2 linked regions of the Paraflavitalea devenefica genome follow. The protein of the gene in region 2 interacts with the protein of the main gene of each other region in a pairwise test. Links are inferred from orthologs where the notes say so. Each region holds a gene or a part of one and is shown on either strand. Other genes may lie near its edges. The genes, in order: tpiA and pepT.

The links.
Region 1: the proteins of pepT (region 2) and tpiA interact in binary tests that used the Escherichia coli proteins (3 or more experiments, as listed by UniProt). The link is inferred for Paraflavitalea devenefica from one-to-one orthologs.

What each region holds. Positions count from the first base shown.
Region 1 is NZ_JAARML010000002.1:1,850,224-1,857,990, reverse strand. Bases 4,364-7,198 are described here. They hold tpiA (triose-phosphate isomerase), read right to left. Parts: upstream 6,245-7,198; coding sequence 5,483-6,244; downstream 4,364-5,482. Other genes in these bases: HB364_RS16815 (putative sugar nucleotidyl transferase), read right to left, coding at 6,296-7,198; HB364_RS16825 (hemerythrin domain-containing protein), read right to left, coding at 4,933-5,352; HB364_RS16830 (hypothetical protein), read left to right, coding at 4,364-4,871. Outside these bases: cytochrome c biogenesis protein CcsA, read right to left, coding at 14-2,500; HB364_RS16840 (cytochrome c maturation protein CcmE domain-containing protein), read right to left, coding at 2,509-2,922; HB364_RS16835 (agmatinase family protein), read left to right, coding at 3,235-4,296; more of HB364_RS16830, read left to right, coding at 4,293-4,363; more of HB364_RS16815, read right to left, coding at 7,199-7,351; HB364_RS16810 (type B 50S ribosomal protein L31), read right to left, coding at 7,596-7,767. UniProt on the Escherichia coli protein: Involved in the gluconeogenesis. Catalyzes stereospecifically the conversion of dihydroxyacetone phosphate (DHAP) to D-glyceraldehyde-3-phosphate (G3P).
Region 2 is NZ_JAARML010000002.1:246,320-263,298, reverse strand. What follows is about bases 5,791-8,757. They hold pepT (peptidase T), read right to left. Parts: upstream 7,915-8,757; coding sequence 6,667-7,914; downstream 5,791-6,666. Other genes in these bases: HB364_RS10595 (CPBP family intramembrane glutamic endopeptidase), read left to right, coding at 7,945-8,757; HB364_RS10605 (OmpA family protein), read right to left, coding at 5,791-6,445. Also shown: HB364_RS10630 (ExbD/TolR family protein), read right to left, coding at 1-252; HB364_RS10625 (MotA/TolQ/ExbB proton channel family protein), read right to left, coding at 360-1,070; HB364_RS10620 (SPFH domain-containing protein), read right to left, coding at 1,238-2,164; HB364_RS10615 (YpdA family putative bacillithiol disulfide reductase), read left to right, coding at 2,313-3,290; HB364_RS10610 (metallophosphoesterase family protein), read right to left, coding at 3,350-5,203; more of HB364_RS10605, read right to left, coding at 5,306-5,790; more of HB364_RS10595, read left to right, coding at 8,758-8,811; HB364_RS10590 (hypothetical protein), read right to left, coding at 8,869-9,471; HB364_RS10585 (FKBP-type peptidyl-prolyl cis-trans isomerase), read right to left, coding at 9,564-10,019; HB364_RS10580 (exo-beta-N-acetylmuramidase NamZ family protein), read left to right, coding at 10,321-11,637; HB364_RS10575 (methionyl-tRNA formyltransferase), read left to right, coding at 11,894-12,895; HB364_RS10570 (LysM peptidoglycan-binding domain-containing protein), read right to left, coding at 12,897-13,985; HB364_RS10565 (methyltransferase RsmF C-terminal domain-like protein), read right to left, coding at 14,026-15,396; HB364_RS10560 (hypothetical protein), read right to left, coding at 15,468-15,998; HB364_RS10555 (NAD(P)(+) transhydrogenase (Re/Si-specific) subunit beta), read right to left, coding at 16,038-16,979. UniProt on the Escherichia coli protein: Cleaves the N-terminal amino acid of tripeptides.

The sequences.
Region 1 (7,767 bases), 1.6 Mb from region 2 along the record:
TGTAACTGGCTGATTAATTGCCGGAAACCGGCTCCTCTTGTTGTACTACTGGTTTCTTCCTGGCTGCCTGTGCCTCACCAATTGGTTTCAGCAAACTGATCCTGCGCACCATACTCATGATAAATCCGATAACCATCAGCACGGTGCCAAGCCATACGAGTTTGATAAAGGGGAACTGAAGTACTTTAAGCGCAATAAAAGGCACCATCTGGGCAGATTCTTTCACCCGTATTTCGATGTGCTTATCGTCGGCCACTTTGGACAGGCTTACCGATAAACCCTGGGAGAATACAGAATCCATAATATGGTACGTGTTATTATCCCGCACATACAGAAGGGGCTGCGCTTTCAGTTTTGTTTGCTCACGGGTTACAACGCTGAAGTTGGCCATAATACCCACATCGCCCGGCTCAGGCTTGTATTTATCCGTTTGCGGATTGGCCGTCACGCTATCCAGTATCATGTAACCATTGGAATAAAAGATCGTATCGCCCACCTTCACATTTTGTGCGCGGTATTGCGATGTATCTTTTGTCTCCTGCATTTTGGTGGAGTAATTGATGTATACGAAAATATCTTTATTCCAGTAGTGGCGGGCATCGGGGTTGTTGGAATATCCTTCCTGGCCTTTGGTGTTCTTGATCAGATCAGGGTAGAGCGGGAAACGTTCTTTGCCATCCTTGCTTTCCATGTCGATACGGAAATAAGTCATCTTGCCTTTTTCCGTTACCGAGTCCTCTACATAAGTAGCCCAGTATTTTCCCATATCGGTGCGAACGCCCTGGTATAAAGTGAGGTTCTCCACCCCTTTCTCTTTCTGGTCGGGGCCAAAGTTGAGCGGGTTGATAAAGTTCATGGACAATACCTCTTTTTTGGAAGAGGAGATAAGCACGCCCACGAGCATAATGCCAAAGCCCACGTGCGCCACAGATGCACCGGCTGCTTTCAGCTTACCATTCATGCCGCTCCAGATATAGCCGGCATTGGCTATTACGGTATAAATGCTGGCAAACAGTGCCAGGTGGATAGCAGTCAGGAAACCCGCGCCGAATTTATCATAATTAACATGGCCCCATACACTCACTGATATGGATATAGCCAACGCAATGCCGGTAGGCAGGGCCAGCTTTTTAAAGAACTGCCCTTTGGCCGTGTTCTTATACTTCAGATACTGGGTAATGGCCGTAAGTATTCCCAATACAACCGCTACAAAGATCATGATACGGTTATAGGGAAATTCCCGGTCTTCCCCGATGGCAAAGCTGGTGCCGAATATCTTATTGATCACCGGAAGCGAAGTAGCCACGCCGATAAAGATGGCCGACAGGAACAATACCAGCGAGCCGATAAACATCCAGAATTCCCGGCTATATGAGTTTTCTTCTTTGGCAATATGCGGGATCTTTTTATACCGCGCAATAAACAGCCATAAAGAAGGCACCAGGAAAACAAAGACCAGCAACCGGAGCTGCCAGTTCATACCACTTCCTGTAAAGGCATGCACGGAAGTATCCTGCAGGTCGCCGCTGCGGGTAAGGTAGGTGGAATATAAGATGAGCAAAAAGGTAGCAATAAAGAAGAAATGCGTGGCCCTGAGTGAATGACCGGTAGCATTATATACGATCTGGGTATGGATGCCGGCTACCAATATAAGCCAGGGAACGAGGGAGGCATTTTCCACCGGGTCCCATGCCCAATAGCCACCGAAGCTGAGCGATTCGTAAGCCCAGTACGCCCCCATCATTATGCCCAGTCCCAATATACCGCCGGAGAACAATGACCAGGGCAATGCGGTTTTGGTCCAGCCACCGTATTCCTTTTTCCAAAGGCCGGCTATGGCAAACGCAAAGGGAACAATGGTAGAGGCAAAACCCAGGAACAATACCGGGGGATGGATCACCATCCAGTAGTTCTGCAACAATTGGTTCAGGCCTACCCCATCCTGCACCATGGAAAGATAATCGGGGTTGTTGAAGATAGGCGCATTGGAAAACTGGTGGCGGGTAAGCATGAAGGGCGTGCTGCCGATCTTGAGGTTAAACACATATAGCCCCAGCACCATCGTAGCCATACAGATCTGGGCGAAGCTGATGACCGTCATGACCGGCGCTTCCCATTTTTTGGCGGTACGGATGAGGATCAAACCTAATATGCTATGCCACAAGGTCCACAACAGGAAACTGCCCTCCTGCCCTTCCCAGATACTGGCGAGCAGGAATTTGGGCGACAGTGACCTGTCGGAATGATTATAGGCGTAATAATATTCGTAATAATGCTGTACAATGATGAAGAGGATAATGCCAAATACGGCTATTACGGAAAGCGCATCGGTGATAAAGGCAATACGTCCTATCTTCCGCCAGCTTACTGCTTCATCGGGCAGTTTGGCATTGGCAGATTTAAAATAAGCAATACAGGCCACGATGGAGGCTACTAAAGAAAGCACTACCAGCAAATGACCAAGCTGTCCGGGCAACAGGTGTTCACCAATATAATCCATCAGGCGCTTTAATTTTGAGAGAGGTTATTGTAGGCTGCTTTAGGGTCATCTTTGTACTTGGAAGGGCATTTGATGAGGATGCCGTCTTTACGGCTGATTTCAAATAGGTCACCCCTCATTTTGCCTTTCAGAACAATACGGTCACTCTTTTCCATATCGAAAGGTTTCTCGAAGTAATATACTACCCGGGCCTTATTACCCAGGGAGTCCATGACATGGAAAGTGGTGAGGTTGGGATTGACAGCCGGATTGTATTCGATGGGGAAAGACCTGTCCAGTTGGGTGATGACAGTAACCGTTTTACCTTCTTTCTGGCGGGCAGAGGCAAGGGTTTCATACGTAGAAAGATCACCCATAAAACTCAGCAACACCATGATACTGGCAGCAATGCACACAAGGATGACAATGTGGATCTTCTTCATACCGGGTTCAATTCTCCGCAAAGGTAGCTCAAAATGCGGAACAGGTTTATGTGATTTTTATGTGTTTCCATTGCCCATAACCATCAGATTTCCATTTTGTTCATTTTTCTATAAATAATTGGAAATGTGGTATAAAATCAGTGTTCCGGACTAAAGCCAGTAAAACCACCCTGCGGCAGCAACCCGAAACCCCAAACTCCAAACCCGAAACCCATAACTAACGATCGTTATGCAACTTATTGACATTATTTTGCTTCTATCTAATACTGTGCTACCTTGCACGGCGTTTTTAAAGAAGAGACCTCTTCAACAATGACAGACTTATCACATTTTGATCCCAACGGTGTAAGTAATCCCAATAATAACATATTTGGTTTGCCCTTCACAGAAGAAGATGCCCGGCTTGTAATCCTGCCGGTACCCTGGGAAGTGACCGTTAGTTGTAGTGCCGGTACAGCACGCGCCGCCGACCATATCTTCAAAGCCAGTATGCAGGTTGACTTGTTTGATGCCGATGTAAAGGATGCCTGGAAACAGGGCTTTTATATGCGTGTGCCCGACAGGAAGATCCTGCTGAAGAGCGATTACCTGCGCAAAGAAGCTGAATTGTACATTGACTACATCTCCAAAGGTGAGCCCATAGAGAAAAACAATTTTATGTGCAAATCACTCAAGGAGATCAATGAAGGGGCTGTATACCTGAATAACTGGGTATATGACCAGACCAAAACTTTATTGGACCAGGGCAAACTGGTAGCCTTATTGGGTGGAGACCACAGTACCGCTTTGGGATTTTACAAGTCTATAGCCGATAAATATCCTTCTTTTGGCATTTTGCAGATTGATGCGCACTGCGACCTGCGGGAATCCTATGAGAGTTTCCGCTATAGCCATGCCAGCATCATGTACAATGCCCTGAATGAAATACCCCAGCTTACCAAACTGGTGCAGGTGGGGGTACGTGATTATTGTGAAGAGGAATGGGATTACCTGTGCAACAACAAGGAGCGGGTAGTTACCTATTTTGATAAAAACATTAAGGAACGCTGTTATGAGGGTGAGTCGTGGAGAGAGATCGCCGATGAGATCGTGGACCACCTGCCGCAGCATGTATTCCTGAGCTTTGATATTGACGGGCTCGACCCCAAACTGTGCCCTAATACCGGTACGCCCGTACCCGGTGGCTTTGAAGCCCAGCAGGTATATTACCTGCTGAAACGCATCATTAAGAGCGGCCGCCGCTTCGTTGGCTTCGACTTGAGTGAAGTAGGTGTGGGAGAAAATGAGTGGGATGCCAATGTTGGCGCACGTGTATTGTGGAAGTTAAGTAATTTGCTGGTGGCTTGCAATCAACAGGCTGTTGTCGGCTCATGATCTACCAATACGTTGTTATCCTTAAAAACAGGCAAAGTAAATATATAGACTTTATCGGCCTCCTGCTGGGCATTCTGTCTGTTATATTCTTTGTTCGTGAATTGGTCTTTGCTCATCAGGTAGGTGTGGCCTATCTCCTCGGAGCCGTTTTTGTTACCGGTGTATTGATCTGGAATGTATGGCAATCGGCCAAAGGCAAAAAAGTGTACTATAGCCGCGCATTGCTCATTGCGGCCCTCGTATGGATGAAGATGCCTTACTTTCAATGGCTCACATTTGTATTCATCATTCTTGCCTTACTGGAATACCAGGCCAAATATTCCCTGGAGATCGGCTTTTCCGACCAGGAAGTGGTCATCAACTCCCTCTTCAAAAAAAGATATCCGTGGGCACAGTTTGATAACATCATGCTGAAAGACGGCCTGCTGACCCTTGATTTCACCAATAACCGCATCCTCCAGCGGGAAGTGGAAGATGAGGAAGAAGACGAGGCCGATGAAGAGGAATTTAATGCGTATTGCCGTAAGCAGCTTGGGAAAACAAGCCAGGAAATACGGAAGTCCGGCAATCAGTAATCAGAAGCCTGAGTCCCAAAGTCAGCTTCAGGCTCCCAACCTCAGACCTCCTGGTTCAGTTTTACGCTACCAGGCGCAATTGCGCCAGTTCCTGCTCCGGAATGGTTTCCTGGATTTGGGCAAAAATTACCTTGTCTTCAAACAGCAGGTGCTCATGTACCAGCTTTACAAAAGCCTCGTACAGGTAATCACCCTCCTGCCCTGCGGGCAGCCGCTCTGCCAATACCCGGATGGTATCATGCTCACGGTGCAATAAGTTGGTGTATTGCAGGTTAAAACGATGCCGGACCAGGAAGGGGATCAGGGTCTTTTCTTCGGCCTCAATGTGTTTTTGAAGGTTATTAACCCAGAAGTTCACCACGGCCTGCTTGGTTATCTTGCTGCTTTTGCCGGCCATGATATTGCCCAGTATCTGGGTGCAGATCTGGCGGTCGCTGGCCAGGTGGCTTAGAAACGGCTGTAGTACGGAATTTCGTTCCATAACGAGTCCCTCCTTTCCGTTAAATACGACAAGAATTACTCCATAAGCAGGCTGTGTGGAAAACTTTAACAAATCGTCAACCGGTCCAAAGGACCGATTGCTCCGAAGGAGTCCTTTGGACCGGTTGCTGCTATTTCAGGGCATTGATAATGGCAATAAACTCTTCCGCATTCAGGGAAGCGCCGCCTACCAGTCCGCCATCCACATCCGGACGGGCAAACAGGTCTTTGGCATTATTGGCTTTCACGCTGCCTCCGTATAAAATGGAGATATTACCGGCCAGTAAGGGCCCATATTGATTAGCCAGTACACTGCGGAGGTGCGCATGCATTTCCTGTGCCTGGTCCGAGCTGGCGGTCTTACCCGTGCCGATGGCCCAGATGGGTTCATAAGCGATCACGATCTTGGCCATAGCGCTGTCCGGGAGATGGAACAGGGATTCTTTCAATTGAGTTTCCACATAAGCGTTCTGTGTACCGGCCTCCCGGATGCTGAGGGGTTCACCACAACAAAAAATAGGCGTAATGCCATATTCCAGGCAGAGGTCTAACTTTTCAGCCAGCATCTTATTGCTTTCCTGGAAATATTCACGACGTTCGCTATGTCCCAGTACGCAGTATTTGATGCCGATGGAATGCAGCATTTCTGCCGACACTTCACCGGTATAGGCGCCGGATTTTTTATGGTAACAATTCTGTGCTGCTATAAAATAATTCTTTTCATCAGCCACTTCACTATTAGCCATGATCAGGTAAGGGAAAGGCACTGCAAAGACCACTTGCCGGTGATCGGCCAGACTGATATTAGCACCCAGGATATTGTCCAATAATTCCTCCCCCTGCTGATAAGTACAGTTCATTTTCCAGTTCGCAGCAGCAATTTGTTTACGCATGTTTGGTTGATTTGTTTTAGATTCTTTTACTGTTTCGATGACCTATCATTACTATGATTGCTCAAAAATATGTTTCAATTGCTTTGCTTCCGCATCTGTGAGTTCCCGATTCTTTAATTTTTTCCAATTACTGATATCGGACAATGCTTTTTCAAATTCATACCTCGATAATGCCTTGCTTCCCCAGGTAAAACTGGGTATGAATTTCGGGGTAAGCCCTTCCCCAAAAATATTCGTGCAGATGCCTGTCACGGTGCCGGTATTAAAAGCTGTATTAATAGCGGCACGGGAATAATCGCCCATGAGCAGGCCACACTTCATGCCGGCGCGGATATAATCTTTGGAAGGCTGATGCCACACACGTACATCGGTGGCATTGTTCTTCAGGTTGGAATTGGAAGAACCGGCGCCCAGGTTGCACCACTCTCCTATCACGGCATCGCCCAGATAGCCATCGTGTGCTTTATTGGAATAGCCAAAGAAAATACTGTTCTTGATCTCGCCGCCCACCGTGCAGTAAGGACCGATGGTGGTAGCGCCATATATTTTGCTGCCCATCTTCACTACAGCGCCCTCACAAAGCGCAAAGGGCCCCCTGATGAAGCTGCCCTCCATGATCTCGGCATCCTTGCCGATATAAACAGGCCCGGTAGAAGCATTGAGCATACAATGGGCCAGGCGGGCGCCCGGCTCTATAAAAATGTCTTTTGCATTAATCACCTGCACACTTTCGGGGATCACCTGGGAAGCCCTGTCACGGGTAACCAATTTGAAATCTTCCCGCAGGGCCCAGTCATTCCATTCAAAAATATGCCAGGGATACTGCAGTATTTTAATAGCCTCCCAATCGGGGTCTTTTTTGAGCGTATTGTCATCTTTTTGCAGGGAAGCGATAAACTGTTCGGAAGGAATAATATTGGCAGCAAAGAGGGCCGCTTCGGGGGAAATTACATGAGAAGCGTCTCCCACTACTTTTACCTCCTGCCCCAGTAAGGCTTCCCACTTCTCGCGGATGGTGAGAATGCCGATACGGATATCGGCGGCAGAACGCATGAGCGTGAAAGGAAATAAATGGTCGCGTACTTCTTTGTCATTCAGGAATATCATAAGTAGGTATTACACTGTTTATTGACTGATTTTCAAATGTAATACTTATATGCAATCTTGGTTCCAGAGAGATATGGGGCGAGTGGTAAATGGCTAGTGGCGAGTATTGAGCAGTGGCTGGCGAATTAAAGGCCCACTAGCCACTCGCTACTTACCACTTGCCTTAAAAAAGAATCCCTCTCCTAAGAATAGGAAAGGGAAAGTATAGCCATGAAAAACAAAAAATGTTATGCTGAAGTTAAGCTTATTTCTTCTTTTCGTAACGCTTTTTGAACTTATCAATTCTACCAGCAGTGTCAACCAATACATTCTGACCAGTATAGAACGGGTGAGAAGTATTTGAAATTTCAAGCTTTATCAACGGATACTCCTTACCATCTTCAAACTTAATAGTCTCTTTGGTAGGGGCTGTAGAA
Region 2 (16,979 bases):
CAGCAAGGTATCAAATACAAGAGGGTCAATTCTTTTGGTACCGATGTAGAATTGCTGGGTATTGTCGATAGATACGGTAATATGCTGCTTGGCCTTGGTATCTTTTGTGCCCCGCGGATTGTTGACTTTTACAATGTTGGGATTGGCAATGGTGGAAACGATCAGGAAGAAGAACAGGAGGATGAACAGGATGTCATTCAAGGCTCCTGCATGTAACTCCGGATGTGATCTTAACCTGTTTCTTAAATTCATGATCAGAATGTTTTTCTATATAGAGCACCGGGTGCTATTGTTAGTTTCCTGTTCAATGTTTAGAACCTGAAGCCGGAGGTCTGAAGTCAGAAGTCCGAGGTCAGCCATTAGCGCGTTGGTTCCTGGAGGATGTCAATGAATTCGGCGCTTGCTACTTCCATCCTGTTCACATTTTTGTCGATCTGCGCATTGAGAAAGTTGTAACCTACATAAGCCAGCAGGCCGATGATGAGTCCACTGGCCGAGGTGATCATTTTGGTATAGATACCGCCTGCGATCTGGGCCGGGGTGAAGTCGCCGGAAGCATTGATGTTGTAGAACAATTGCAGCATCCCGAAGATGGTACCGAGGAACCCGAACATCGGCGCAATACCGTATACCAGTGAAAGCATGGAGAGGTTGCGCTCCATTTTGTAGATCTCCAGTTTGCCCACATTTTCCATGCTCTTTTCAATGGCGTCGATGGGCTTGCCAATGCGCTGCAACCCTTTATCAATCATCCGGGCTACCGGATTAGTGGTATTTTTGGCCAGGCTGCGTGCAGCAGACACGTTGCCACTGAACACGTTATCGCGGATGATGTTCATGAAGTTGGGATCAATGTTGCTGGCCTTGCGGATGGCGATGAGGCGCTCAAAGAAGAAGAAGACCGCCAATACCAGTAAGATACCCAAGGGGATCATGAGCGGGCCGCCATGCGCCAGCATGTCCATGACATTCATGGAGGGCGCGGAAGAAGCAGTACTACCCATCACTTGTCTTATAGAGTCGGCTGCAGAAGTAGCGGGATTGGTAACCTGAAGAAAAAACCAATTCATCCAGTATTGTTTTAATGGTGTAAATGTATCAAATGTGTGCCTAAAACGTTTTTAAGCCGTTAATATTTCTTAAAAGATTGTGAATAAAGGGGTATCACTTACTTCGATAGGGCCAAAGGCCCTGTAATAGTGCTGCGGGACTGCAAGTCCCGCAGAGCGCCCGGGTTTTACGTTCCTGCTTTCTTGATCATCATGGCCTGGATCTGCCGTAAGGTGTTTTCCATGCCATCGGGGCTGCCATCGAGAAAGATGACGTTGCCTTTGCCGTATTCGGCAAAGTTTTTCACGGCTTCGGTCCACATACTGAATAAGATGACATTGGTATCGAGGTTGGCCTGCTTCATTTGTTCGGCCGCATGACTCATCCCTTTGGCCACTTCTTCACGGAAGAGGGCCACGCCCTGTCCGCGCAGTTGGGCTGCCTGGCGTTCTGCTTCTGCCGCAATTTTGATGGCATTGCCTTCCGCTTCTGCCGATTTGGTCTTGGTGATCAAAAGGGCCTGGCCTTCATTTTCGGCTGCCGCTTTGAGGTTGTTGCTGGCCACTACCCTGCTCATGGAGTCCATGATGGCCTGGTCGAAGGTGATGTCATTGATCTGCAGGTCGAGCAGGTGATAACCCCAGGTTTCCAGTAATTGATCGATCTGCTCTTTCACATATTCTACGAGGTCCTTGCGCAGGGCCAATATTTCTGCCTGCCTTTTGGTGGCCACAAAGGAACGGATGGTACCTTCAATGGTGCGGGTAAGCGCCTGCATGAGATCGCGCTCACTGAGGAATTTAAAAGCGACTTTTTTGATTGTTTCCTCATCTGCATTCTGCACTGCATAGAGCAGCATGCTTTTGAAGTATACGTTGGCCTGGTCGGCTGTTACTGCCTGGAACTCCATTTCTACGGAACGGTTCTGTATACTTACGCGTTTGGCTATCCGCTCCAGGAAAGGGATGAGCAGGTTGAGGCCGGGACGCACTACACGCTGGTATTTACCAAACATGGTCACCACGCCCACAAAACCCTGGTTGATGGTTTTGAGTCCTGCAAAGAGGATGAGTATGACGAGAATTATCCACCAATAGGATTGCAAGAGTTCCATAGATTGAATATTTTGCTGAAAGTACTGCTTTTTGGGAAAAGTGCAGTAGCAAAGCCGGAGGCTTTGAAATAGGCGTCACCAGCCGGAGGCTGGCGACTGAGGTAAAAGCGATGATTATCGTTTAACTTTGCCGCTTTCTTATTGAAATATGACCCAACATTATACATTGATCATTGTCGGTGGCGGCCCTATCGGGATTGCCTGTGGACTGGCCGCTAAGAAAGCGGGACTGGATTATCTTATTCTTGAAAAGGGTTGTCTGACCAATTCTTTGTTCAATTACCCCCTGAATATGACTTTTTTCTCTACTTCGGAAAGGCTGGAGATCGGGGGCATTCCTTTCGTATCGAATAATGTAAAGCCTACCCGGCCCGAAGCACTGGAGTATTACCGGCGGGTAACGCTATCGAACCACCTGCACATTCACCTGCAGGAAGGCGTGAAGGATATTACAAGAACAGGTGATCAATACACCGTACATACTTCACACGCTTCGTATACCGCCAGCCATATTATTATTGCTACAGGCTTTTATGATATACCCATCCGGTTGAATGTACCCGGTGAAGAATTGCCCAAGGTTGTACACTATTATAAGGAAGGGCATTTTTATGCCCTGCAAAAGGTGATCGTGGTGGGCGCCAGCAATTCGGCTGTGGATGCAGCCCTGGAAACCTGGCGTAAAGGTGCGGAAGTAACAATGGTGGTACGCAAAGAGAAGATCGGTGACCGTGTGAAGTACTGGGTAAAGCCCGATATGGAGAACCGCATTAAGGAAGGCAGCATTAAGGCATATTTCAATGCTACGTTGAAGGCTATCCGGGAACAAGAGGTGGATATTGATACTCCTGATGGTGTGGTGACGATTGCCAATGATTATGTGATTGCGCTGACGGGTTATCAACCCAATTTTGATTTCCTGCGCCGGGTGGGTATTCAGTTGTCGGATGATGCACTGCTTCAACCTACGTATAATCCCGATACGATGGAGTCAAACCTGCCTAATGTGTATTTAGCGGGGGTAGTATGTGGGGGAATGAATACGCATGTGTGGTTTATTGAAAACTCGAGGGAGCATGCGGAGAAGATTGTGCAGGCAATTGTAGAAAAAAAGGAGGTCCATTAAAACTTCCCGGAACCTCCTACACAAGTGATGTGTTTCATAATCTGTGATTTAATGTAAAGTTAGTATAAATTAACGACAATCAAAATCGTGTCGCCAGGCGTCAGAATACCCTCTTTCTCTTTGATTATGATCGGTTTATCATTAATATTCCCATCATCGTCGAGGTTGGAAGCATTCTTCCCGCTTTCGATATTGAACACTTCCACCAGGTACTTTTTACCCGGATTGGAAATGGTGATCTCATAATCATAGTAGATATTTACCACTTCGATCTTCCAGGCTTTGTTCAGCTTTAAGGAATTGACAGCATGTAATTCCCTGCTTACTTCATATTTATTTTTTCCTTCCAGTGTTTTATCAAAGGTATAGGTATCCCGGTACAATGGAATATCCTCTCCTGACGAATCGTGAGGTACTTTGCTGTATTTATCCCTGTATTCTTCCCCGTCGATGACCAGGCTCCTGATCTCTACTTTACTTTTATCTTTTTTATTGGCATCCAGATCTACATAGGTATAGGTATGGAACATAACAGGGTCATTTCCATTCGGCACAATGGTATAGCTTTGGCCATCTACCAGGGAATAGTATTCATCATCTATGTATTCAATGGTTATGTTCAATTTAAAATGCTGTCTGATGTGGAAAGAACGGTTGGTAGCAGGCAACAGCTTATCAATCAATTTTTTTAGTGCAAGATCCGTAACATAGGAGTTCTGGCTATTCAGGTATTGCCGGGTAGCCCCATTGATGGTGTCAAATAACACTTTGCGCTTAGGATCATATAACGGATCTTCTTTCTTTAAGTATTCAATAAATGTTTTACCGATGTCTTTGGTGTTTAATTCCTGGGTGCTTTTCCCATCATATGATTCCTCCTGGTCAAATCCAAACTTACCCGGAAAGCGAAAGTATTTTTTATAGTGCCTGGTTATATTGATATGCGTATCCGAAGACCAGGTGATATCGACCAACGAAAAACCCGATTTGTATTCTTCCTGCTTGATCTCCGGATCGTTGAAGGTAGAACGGGTAGTGATGAGGTAATGATCATATCCCTGTGTTGAAATACGCCTATCCCTGATCCGGTGGGTATGTCCACAAAAAAGCATAAAGAATCTGTTCCTGCTTAGTTCCCTGGCGATCTCTATTTCCTCGGCAGCTCCATAAAATTCCGGTGTAACAGGATGATGGATCAAAGCAATGTTGAAATCCGTTTCATCATTAAAGAAATCTGTTGCACGCTGGATCTGATGGGTCCCGAAAGTAATGTGCTTCCATCTTTCCCTGGAAGCGTCCTCACCCGGTTTTATTTCCCTGTCCAACTCCGGGTGGCATGACCAGGCGCTGTTAAAAGCACCTATTCCGATCTTTGCACCGTTGAAATCCAATACAAAACAGCTCTCCATGCCCGTGATGAGTTTTCTTTCCAACCCATTTTTACCCGGGAAGTCTTTATAAAATCTTTTTTCAAAGTTTTTATAGGCCTCCAGGTTGGGAAATAGTTTTTTTCCTTTTTCTTCAGTATCCAACAGGCAACTATAGCGGTCGGCAATGATGTTGATACTTTTTACGTCGGTATTACTACGAAATCCCTGCAGCAGGTTGAGTTGCTCATCGTCACCCATTTTCACATCATGATTACCCGGGATTATTATGATCCGGCCGCGGCTCAATCCCAGATCAGCCATTAATTTATTCAATATTTTTTCTTCCAGTATTTTATACCCATCTTCTGCGCCAAAAACCTTTCCTGCTTTATCCAGGAGATCTCCGGTGATGAATACCAGATCGATCTTTTTTTCTGCATGCTCCTGCTGCAGGCTTTCCATGAGCGCAGTGAGCAATTTCCTATAATCATAGGTGCTTTTCTCTGTAGAATAATGGAGGTCTGTAATATGAGCTATCCGCATACAGTAAGCGTTTTGGCAGTTATAGGCAATAAATTAGCTCATTCCCCCAATAAGTGGAAATATATTTTGTTCCCGGCGATCAGCCCTGGTATCCGTTATGGGTTATACTTTCCGGTATACATAGATCTCTACTCTTCTGTTTTGCTGGCGGCCGGCGGGCGTGCGGTTGCTGCGGACGGGTTTGAAGAAGGCAAAGCCACGGCTGGTGAAGGTGGTTTTGTTGGGTGGTAGTTTGCCGGCAATGTATCCTTTGACAGCATTGGCACGGTTGCGGGATAAGGCTTCGTTGTATGTGAGTGTGCCCACACTGTCGGTATGCCCTTCAATGACAACCGAATCAATGGTGAAGGTGCGGAGCTTGTTGGTAAAGCTATCCAGCAGGCCATAGCTTTTGGGCGATAACTGGTAACTGGCCGTATTGAAGAAGATATCCGGTATGATGAGGGTATCTATGTGCTGCGGGGGAGGCATGACCCGTGCGACGGTAACGGTCTTGGGTAATGGCTTCACCGCCGGCGGATTACGGGAATTGATGTATACCAGGCGCTTGAGGAAGTCATGGCGCGGGTTTTCGATATAGATGTCTTTTTTTATACTGTCCGCCTGCGGACATAGCTGCTCTTTTTTATCCAGCGGAATGAGCGATACGGCATCGAGGAAGAAGTAGTATTCCCGCTTGAAATCCGGCAATCCCCTGAATGTATACTCCTTGCGATTAAAGCTGCCAATGGTGATGTAGCCTTCATTGCCGGCGGCGGTATAGATGAGCCGCACTTTTTGCCAGCGATTGGGGTCCTGGTATAAGGTATCGAGCGTATTGGTGGCCCATAGCTGGGGTTGTAGTTGCTTGAAGTCGCGCTTCTCAAATAAGAAATCGCCCGGGCTGAAGTAGACGCCTATGCTGTCGAGTATATCGTGCCGTGAACGCACCCAAAATTCCAACTGGTATTGGTGGCCTGCCTGCAATCCGCAGAGTAAACGCGTGCGGATGAAGTTGTGTGCAGCTTTCTGGTAAGCATCGCCTGCAGAGAGACCGACAAAGTGTGATCCGTCATAGGCCTTGCCGGGGGTGTAGTAGTAATAGTTGGCCCAAAGGGAATTGGCGATCCAGGCTTCAGGCGCACAGTTCTGGTTGTACTCCACACAGATGTTCTCGTCCTCGAAGCCGCCGTTGGGAATGAGGTTTTGGGCGGAGGCGCACCAGGAAGAAAGGGTTAATATGAGGAGTATGGCGTTTCGCATGATGCGGGTAGTTGCGGGTACGTTTGCTTCGATACCAGATTTCTCACTCCGCTGCGCTGCGTTCGAAACGACAACGAAGGGTGTAACGTTACTGAGGCCGCAGCGTCCTCCCGCTATCGCGGGACAAGCTCTACGGGAGACTGCGGGGAAATTAAACGTTTTCAGGCACCAGCACTTTTACTGACGGGCTGAAAGGATAAAAGGTTGGGTTGGACTGTAATTTACGCCTTTTCTTCCCAGATAGCTGCGAGGTGAATTATTGTTTCAACGCTCTTTTGCATGTCCTGCACACTTACGTATTCATGCTTGCCGTGGAAGGCCATTTCGCCGGTAAAGAGGTTGGGACAGGGCAGGCCCATAAAGGAAAGTCTTGAGCCATCCGTGCCGCCGCGGGCGCTCATTTCAATGACGGCTACGCCGGCCCTCGTAATGGCTTCTTTTGCGTATTCCGATACCTGCGGATGATTGTCGAGCACTTCTTTCATGTTGCGGTACTGCTCTTTCACGACGAAGTCGGCTTTGGCGCCGGGGAATTTCTTTAAGGCATATTCCAGTTCATCGCGCAGGGAGTTTTCATAGGCGACCAGTTTATGGGTATAGAAGTCGCGGATGATGAATTCCACCGTTACTTTTTCTGCAATGCCCTGGATGTGTACGGGGTGCACAAAACCATAGCGGTCTTCCGTGGTTTCGGGCGACCAGGCATCTTTGGGCAGCAGATCAATAAAGTAAGACGCCACTTTGATGGCATTGACGAGTTTGTCTTTGGCATAACCGGGATGGGCGCTGATGCCATGGAAGGTGATGGTGACCGCATCGGCCGAAAAGGTCTCGTCTTCAAATGATCCACGCTCACCGCCATCAAGGGTATAGCCGAAGTCGGCCCCCAGTTTTTGGAGGTCTATCCTATCCACTCCACGCCCTACTTCCTCATCGGGCGTAAATAGTATTTTGATGGTACCATGCTTGAGTTCCGGATGGGTTAACAGGTAATTGGCCATGTCCATGATGACTGCTACGCCGGCCTTGTCATCCGCACCCAGCAAGGTAGTGCCGGAAGCAGTAATAATATCCTCTCCTGTTTTTTTACGCAGGTAAGGATGATCGGCTGGTGAAATGACCTGCGTGGGATCATCGGGCAGTACGATATCGCCGCCATCATAGTTGTGGTGTATGATGGGCTTCACCCCTGTGCCGGTGCAATCGGGCGCTGTATCCATGTGCGCACAGAAACAGATCACCGGCACCTGTTTACCGGTATTGGCGGGGATGGTGGCATATACATAACCCTGTTCATCGAGGTGGGCATCGGCCAGGCCCATCTGCTGCAGTTCCTGCACCAGCAAGCGGCCCAGTGTTTTTTGTTTTTCGGTAGAAGGGAAGGTTTTGGACTGGGGATCGCTCTGCGTATCTATCTGCACGTAGCTTATAAATTTTTCCCGGACAGTAAACTGGTAATTATCGAACATGCCATTGTATTTTTGGCAAGATATATTATTATGGCATTCACCAATACCCCCCCGCCCGTTATTCAACAAGGCTGGGTACGCGCACTCGTTCTTTTTATCGTGTATATCGGTATTTATTTTCTTACCGGCGCTATCGCCGGCGCTGTGTGGGCCTTGCGCAACGCAGGCACTCCTGTGGAAACGATCATCCATGATCCCACTTTGAATGCCCTGGTGCTGGTGGTAAGCGGGGTACTCGCTATCGCCACCACGCTGCTGTTCCGCCGTTTTATAGACCGGCAGCCGGTTTTTAGTATGGGATTTGCCTGGAAAGGCCATCAGCGCGACGCCTGGGCGGGTTTCCTGCTGGGGCCTGTATTGCTGGGCATAGGCTCCCTGGTCCTGTTCTCCCTGCACGCTATTAGTTGGACAGACACCCGCCTGGATGCAGGCGCCATTGCCACCGGGCTGGTGTTGTTCCTGTTTACGGCCCTGAGTGAGGAACTGGTATTCCGGGGATATATATTGAATAATTTGTTGTCGTCGCTGGACAAATGGCCGGCGCTGGGGGCCTCGGCATTGCTGTTTACCCTTACCCACCTGGGTAATGCCCACCTGCATCCCATTGCCCTGGTGAATTTACTGGCGGGCGGCCTGCTGCTGGGCATTAATTATATTTATACACGTAACCTGTGGTTTTCCCTGTTTTTTCATTTTAGCTGGAATTTTTTCCAGGGAGCGGTATTGGGCTATGAGGTAAGCGGGTTTGGCCTGGAAAGCATCTGGCATATGGAGCGTAAGGGGGATGAGCTGCTTACCGGCGGGGCATTTGGGTTTGAGGGATCGGTGGTGGCGACGGGGTTGCTGGTGCTGGGCCTGGTGTTTGGTGGGTATAGAAGGTGGTGGGACAAGAAATAAAAAAGCCCCGCCGAAGCGGGACCGACCATCTAACTACTACTATGATAAAGAGGTTGATTAGCGTTTTTTGGTAGCTTTCTTTTTGACGGGCGCTTTGGCGGCAGCTTCTTCTTCGGCAGCGGCCTGTGCGGCTACCTCATCCGGGAAAACTGTCTTGCCTGGCGGTATGGTCAGGTCTGTAAAAACAGTAGGCAGGATAGGTACTACGTTTTCCACCTTATTGTGGCTGACATCAATGAATTTCCAGGTAACACCGGCATCGAGCGACTGTCCTATGAGGTAGGTATAGACAATGGCCTTTTTGTCGTTGAGAAAGGTATTGCGCACTTTTTCTATCACACATTGCCATTGGTCAAAGTCATTCCTTAACTCGAGCATACGCAGGGTTTCGGGTTTCTCTTCCAGTTTGGGCTCATTGCGGAAGTAGATCATCACTATATGTTCCTTAAACTGTTCGGGGCCGCCGTAGTATTTTATGGCGGAATAGCAGGAGAGGTCGAGGTAGCTCTTCCAATCCTGGTAAAAATTAGCCTTCACGATTTTATCTGCATACTGGAGCGCATTGCGGGCGGCAATGGCCGAATCGGATTCCTGGGCGCTGGTGAACTGCGCACTTACTACAAAAAAGAATACAAGGATAGTGGCGTACATGCGTTTCATAGGGTATAAACTTTGGGGCCAAAATATAAAAAAGCCCGGTAAGTTCATACCGGGCTTTTACTATGATAAAATGCAGTTTCCTGCACAGAAAATCAAGGCATTATGATGCGGGAAGCACCGCCACCGATGGATACGAGTTCGATGTCGAAAATGAGGTCTTCACCGGCCAGGGGATGGTTGGCGTCGAGGATGACTGTGTCTTCCTTTACGTCGGTGATCACAACGGGGATTACTTGTCCGGAACCATTGGTCATGTTGAGGCGCATGCCCAGCTCGGGGGCCATGTCTTCCGGGAAGTTGCTTTTGGGGAACTCTACCAGCATGCCGGGGTCCTTAGGGCCATAGGCCTGCTCAACCGGTATCTGGATGGTCCTTTTTTCACCTACTGACATACCAGTTACGCCATTGTCGAACCCCGCAATCACCGCACCACTTCCTACTTCAAATTCGAGGGGCTCACGACCTTCAGAAGAGTCGAAAGTAGTTCCATCAGTTAACCGGCCATGATAGTGCACTTTTACAGTATCACCCGCTTTTGCTTGTTGCATCAGAAAATTGTTTTTAGAATGTTTTAAAACGGCAGTCACCACCTCGTTTCTAATCAGGCACGACAAGAAAAAAGACCGGTCACTCCGGGCAAAGTAACGGGAAAAAAACCAGACCAGCATGGAATTTCGGGTTTCGGGTTGGGAGTTCCGGGTTGCTGCCGCGATTTATACAACCGGATTAATTTTAGGTTATAAATAGGCCGGCGGATACCCGGTTGCAAGCATGAGGCAACGGGGATGTGGCAGGCAGCGTCTTGCAAGGGTAACAATAGCTATCTTTGAATTTCAATTACTTAAGACTATGGGTCGAATTCTTCTCCTTTTGATGGTAAGTGCGCTGGGTCTTGGCGCTGTTACTCAAGTGCGAAGTCTGAAGTCGGAAGTCCGAGGTCGGAAGTCCGGGGACAGCAATCTGAGGCTGGCATCGGGCATTATCACGGGTGCGGAAAGACTGGACCAATACCTGCCCCGGCTGCAAGGGAAACGCGTGGCTGTTTTTGCCAATCATACCTCTGTTATTGGTAACCGGAATATCGTTGACGTACTAAAAGAAAAGGGTGTTACTATCACGGTGATCTTTGGCCCTGAACATGGTTTCCGGGGCACCGCTGACGCGGGTGAAAAAGTAGGCAATTATACAGATGCGCAGACCGGTATCCCGGTGGTATCGCTGTATGGCAGTAAGCACCGCCCTTCGGCCGATGATCTTCAGCACGCCGATATCCTGCTGTTTGATATCCAGGATGTGGGCACCCGCTTTTATACTTATATTTCTTCCCTGCAGGAGTATATGGAGGCGGCTATTGAAAACAATAAGCCGCTTATTGTACTTGACCGTCCCAATCCCAATGGGTTTTATGTAGATGGCCCGGTACTGGATACTGCTTTCCGGTCGTTTGTAGGCATGCAGCCTGTGCCTATTGTATATGGTATGACGATCGGGGAGTATGCCTATATGCTGGCCGGCGAACAATGGCTGAGCAAACCTGTTACCGCCCCGATCAATATCCCCTCCTCCCCCGAACGGGCAGCCATGGAAAGAAGGCGGGCACCTACCAGCGCTAAAACATTTTCCCTGACAATTATTCCCTGCAGTCATTATACCCACACCAGTAAGTATGTGTTGCCGGTAAAGCCCTCTCCCAACCTGCCCAATATTCAATCTATTTACTGGTATCCCTCCACCTGTTTTTTTGAAGGCACTGTGCTGAGTGAAGGCCGGGGAACGGAGAAGCCTTTCCAGTTGTTTGGCCACCCTTCCCTGCCCAAGCATCTTGTTTCGTTTACTCCGCTCAGTAAGCCGGGCGCTACGCATCCCAAGCTGAAGGACCAGGTTTGTTATGGCTGGGACCTGAGCGGTCAGCCCGCGGAAGTACTGGCCAGGGTGAATAACCGGGTACAGATCAAGTACCTGCTGGAAGCTTATAAACTATTCCCGCGCAAAGATTCTTTCTTCCTTCAGCATAATTTTTTCAATAAGCTGGCGGGGAATGATCTGCTGATGCGACAGGTGAAGGAGGGGAAATCTGAAGAAGCGATACGCCAGAGTTGGGAGCCGGGGTTGCAGGCGTTTAAGGAGATCAGGAAGAAGTATTTGATTTATGAGGATTTTGAATAAAGGCAACAAGGCATTGAGGCAACGAGGGCGTTTGCTTCGGTTTGCGTTTGCGTCGAAGCGTTTGCCTCGCAGGCAGATTTCTCACCCGCATTGCTTGCTGATAAGGCAGGGACATATGGCGGGTTCGAAATGACAAAGGCGAGAGAGGCGTTTTTTTAAGCCGCAGCGTCCCCTTCGGGAGACACTGCGGGGAAAGTAAGGTTACTGTAGATTAACGGATGTCCATTAACAGATTAATGCAATAATAGTAATGATGATGAATGATCAGCTAAAGGATACAAGGATCGTATTTATGGGTACGCCGGAGTTTGCGGTAGCTTCGCTGGATGCGTTGGTGAAAGCGGGTGCGCGCATTGTAGGCGTGGTAACGGCGCCGGACAAACCGGCCGGACGGGGCATGAAACTGAATGAAAGTGCCGTCAAGCAATATGCTGCGACCAATGGCCTGCACCTGCTGCAACCGGTGAAGCTGAAAGACCCTGCTTTCCTGGAAGCCCTGCAGTCCCTGCGGGCCGACCTGCAGGTGGTCGTCGCCTTCCGGATGCTGCCTGAAGTGGTATGGAATATGCCCCCCCTGGGCACGATCAACCTGCATGGCTCTTTGCTGCCCCAATACCGTGGCGCCGCGCCCATCAACTGGGCCGTGATCAACGGAGAAATAGAAACCGGTGTTACCACTTTCAAGCTGCAACATGAAATAGACACGGGCAATATTTTATTACAGAACAGTTTTGCCATCGGGGAAGATGACACCGCCGGCGATGTACACGATTATATGAAAGAAGTAGGCGCCAAGTTGCTGGTGAAAACCGTAGAAGGACTGGTGACAGGGACGATTGAGGAGCAACCGCAGGCAGGAATCCTGAAGTCTGAAGCCGGAACACCGAAGCCGATCATTGATACCGACAACCGGACAAGCGGCGATGAAGCAACAACTATTCTTAAACATGCACCGAAGATCTTTACGGAGACGTGTAAGATAGACTGGCATAAGACGTCCTTTGAAATACATAATCTTATCCGCGGACTATCGCCTTACCCTGGTGCATTTACGTACCTGCAGGATAAGGTGTTGAAGATATACCACTCTAAGAAAGAGATCGCGCCCCCTACTATTCCTATCGGCACAGCGGATACGAACGGGAAGACGTACCTGAAGTTTGCCTGTGCAGATGGTTATATCCATGTGCTGGATCTACAATTGGAGGGGAAGAAAAGGATGACGATTGAGGAGTTCCTCAGAGGATACAGGTTTTAGTTTAGTATTTCACATCTACATAAAATTTGGCGTTCTCGGCGCCGAGTTCAGAAGCGGCGGCGTCGCTGAGGCGGACCATGAGGCCGATGCTTTCTTTCATTTCCGGCAACTGGCCCAGCACTTTGGCATAAATGGTCTTCTGCGTAGTGGTAAAGGTAATTTTGATGATGGTACCCACAGGCACATTGTTCATGAGCGCATAGTATTTACCATCTTTCCAACCACTGGTACTCCTGAAGATACCGGCATTGCCCGCCGTGTTTTTACCCGACTCTCCATACTGCGACCTGAAATAGCCTCCTTTGAAGTTGGTATTCGCGGGTGGGTTGTTATTGGTTGTTGAGGTAGTAGCAGCAGGCGTTGTTGTAGTGGTAGTAGCCGCCGGTGTAGTGGCCGGCGTTGTGGCAGGCTTTACCGGCGTAACAGCCCCCGTTTTAGGCTCTTCTGTTTTGACTGTACCGGCAGTGGGTTCCTTCGTGGCCGATGCCGGCGGATTGGTGGTGGTTGCAGCAGGATTGGACACGGTAACCGGTGTTTCTTTTTTCGGTTCTTCTTTTACCGGTTCAGTTTTGGCCACCGGCGGCGCTGCCGTTACTGCCACGATTTTATTGGTACCGGAAGCAGCCAGTGCGCTCTGGCCCTGCTTTACTTTCAGGTAACCTACAATGAGGTTCATGCCGGGCTTTAACTGGTCGTTGGTGATGTTGTTCCATTTTTCCAGGTTGGCCACCGGCACTTTGTGGTGATTCTGGCTGATGCGGTATAACCATTCTTTTTCCTGTACAGTATGGTACAGCGGTACAAATACTTCATCAGCCGCTTTTGTTCCATCTACCGACAGGTTGGTGGTGAGCGGTATTTTTAATGCCTGCCCGATCGCCAGGGGCTTGTCTATACTGCTGTTGTTGAGCGGTGCAATTTCTTTAGGACTTACATTGTATAAACGACCTATACTATACCAGGTTTCTTTGGCTGCCACGGTGTGCGTGAGGTAGAGCGCGGGCGATACACCCTGCACTTTGAGCTGTTGTGCGCTTACCGTGCCTGCCAGGAATACGAATACAAGAAGTAATACTTTGATTTTCAACATAGACATGAATTTCATCACGGTGCAAAGATGTGGAATATTTTCAATTGTTACTACTTTTCAATATACGCCATGCCGACGGATAGTAGTTGTTGATACGATTGTGTAAAACTTTGATCCAACCCAAGGCAATTCCTTCATAGTATACCAATGTCCAGCCTGTATGAGCGGTTGTTATTTTAACTTCTTCCCTCCGCAAATATTGTAATGCGGCTTCTTTTTTTAACGATACCGCAACAATATTTTCCGACAGGAGGTTGCTGAGCGCCAGGGCATGATCGGGTACCAGGGTATTCCCTGCTATTTTACCAATTATTATACCGGCTTTGCGCAGGTAAAGGTGGTCGGACAGGATGAACAGCTCTTCCTCCAGGGCAGTTGGAAAGGCAATGATCATATCACCCTGCTTCCATAGTTGTACGGGCGCCTCTTTTTTGAGCCAGGGTTGGATGATGGCTGCTTCTGTTTTGGACAGTTTTTGCCATTTTGATTTTTTAGGTGCACGCACCGTTGTGCCCGTGCCGGTCTGTTTGCGCAAGCAGGCGAGGAAAAGCCCCTCTCCCTTCACTTTATCGGGGAAGAAACGATAACCATATCCCTTTCCTTTTTCACTGGTGGTTTCTATAATGCCCCAATCCGGTTGTGTTTGCAGGGGCAGGCTTTCGAGGTCAAATTCCTGCAGCAACCAGTCTACTATCGCTTCATCTTCTTCTCTTGAATAAGAACAGGTGGAATAGATGAGCACGCCGCCTTCTTTGAGTGCGCCAAAGCTATCGGCCAGTATGCGCTGCTGGCGCTGGCAGCAAAGCTGTACGTTTTGTTCGCTCCACTCGGCAATGGCCTCTTCATCGCGCCGGAATAAGCCGCTGCCACTGCAGGGCGCATCAATGACGAGGACATCAAAAAAGTTCTCCAGTTTGGCGAAATGGGCGGGATCATTGTTGGTAACGATGACGTTGGCGGCGCCCCACTTGGTCAGGTTCTCTTCGAGGATGGCCGCCCTTGATTTGATGACATCATTACTTACCAGCAAGCTATTGGGCGTGATGAGCGACTGGATGAGCGTGGATTTACCACCCGGCGCTGCGCAGAGATCGAGCACACGCATATCTTTAGACAGATCAGTGGTCTGTTTCAGCGCCTGTTCGAGGAACATGCTGGAAGCTTCCTGCACGTAGTATAATCCGCCGTGGAAGGCAGGATCGAAGGTGAAGGAAGGGCGTTCGGAAAGGTAGTAGCCATGGGAGGTCCAGGGAATCGGCGAGTAGTGAATGGTGAGTGGCGAGTGGGGCCTTTGAGGGTTAAAGCGGATAGAGGTGACCTGTTCACCGGAATGGTGCACGGCTTCGAACGATGCGCGGTTGTATCCCTTAATCCCTTCGAGGGAATTTAGTAATGCGGGTGGTAAGTTCAAATGCTATTGATTAATCCGGCAAATGTACGGCTGAAAAAGTAATTGCTTCCCGGGCAGTGAGGCACCTGGGATTACGCGTAATCATTCAGGATATCCGGGCTATCGGGTGCGGGTTGTTCCAGTTCAGGCTCGGGGTGCTTTTTAAAGGCATCGATCAATACCATTACAAAGCATGTATGGCCAATTATTAATGCAGACCATATCATCACTGTCTGGAAAGTACCAGCAATACGCAGTTTATTGCCAGCGTCGCCCCCACCGCTGTTCATAGTCAGCCAGGCGGTGTAAAGCATGAAAGCAACCGGCAGTATAACAAATGCTGTCAGCAATCCCATTATATGTCCCCATACGAGGCCCTTTTTGATGATCCGCTCACGGATTTTCCAGTAGGTAATTACTTCGGCCAATAATATGACGATGTAAACGCCCTGGGTAATGAGTTGATTGATGACAATCCTGTCGATTTGTGCATTTCGATAGTCGTCATTCATTGCCTGTACCCGCTGTATTCCCATGATAAATAAAGCTGTTAGTCCTATTTTTATAACAATAATGATGGCTATCCACCATACAGGGGTTGTATAAGTTTTGTTAGTTGCCAAAACGGGATATTGAGGTTATGGGGTTCTTATTGGTTGGTGTTACAGGTTCTTGATCTCCGCAATCAAATCCTGCAATACTTTTTTGGCGTCGCCAAAGAGCATGGAGGTCTTGGGCTGGAAGAAAAGATCGTTTTCAATGCCGGCATAACCAGGCTTCATGCTGCGCTTGTTGACGATGACGTTTTTGGCCAGCTCCACATCGAGGATGGGCATGCCATAGATGGGAGAAGCGGTATCGGTTTTGGCAGCGGGGTTGACCACATCATTCGCTCCCAGCACCAGCACCACATCGGTAGTGGCAAATTCTTCATTGGCCTGCTCCATTTCGAGCAGTTTGTCGTAGTTCACATCCGCTTCTGCCAGCAGCACGTTCATGTGGCCGGGCATGCGGCCTGCCACCGGGTGTATGGCGTATTTAACATCCACCCCTTTCCCTTCCAGCAGTTTTTCCAGTTCATGGCAGGCATGCTGCGCCTGCGCCACCGCGAGACCATAACCCGGCACGATCATGACTTTGTGAGCATAGGTCATGATAACGGCCGTATCACTGATGGATATTTCTTTGTAAGCGCCCTGGTCTTTTTTGGCGCCACCACCACCGCCGTTATTGCCGCCGCCAAATGAACCGATGAGCACATTGAGCAGGGAACGGTTCATGGCCTTACACATAAGTATAGTGAGCAGCGTACCGGCAGCGCCTACGAGGATACCACCGGTGAGCATTACTTTGTTGTCATAGAGGAAACCGCCGCAGGCAGCGGCCACACCGGTAAAGGAGTTGAGCAGGGAGATGACCACCGGCATATCAGCCCCGCCAATGGGCATTACAAAGAATACGCCGTAGATGAGCGATAATGCCAGTACTCCATAGAAGAGCCAGGAGATGTAAGCGATGTTCAATGCCACCTGCGGCGCGTCGTCCATAGCCCCTACACTGGCCCTGATCTTATAGATGAGGAAAACAGATAAGCCGAGGATGGT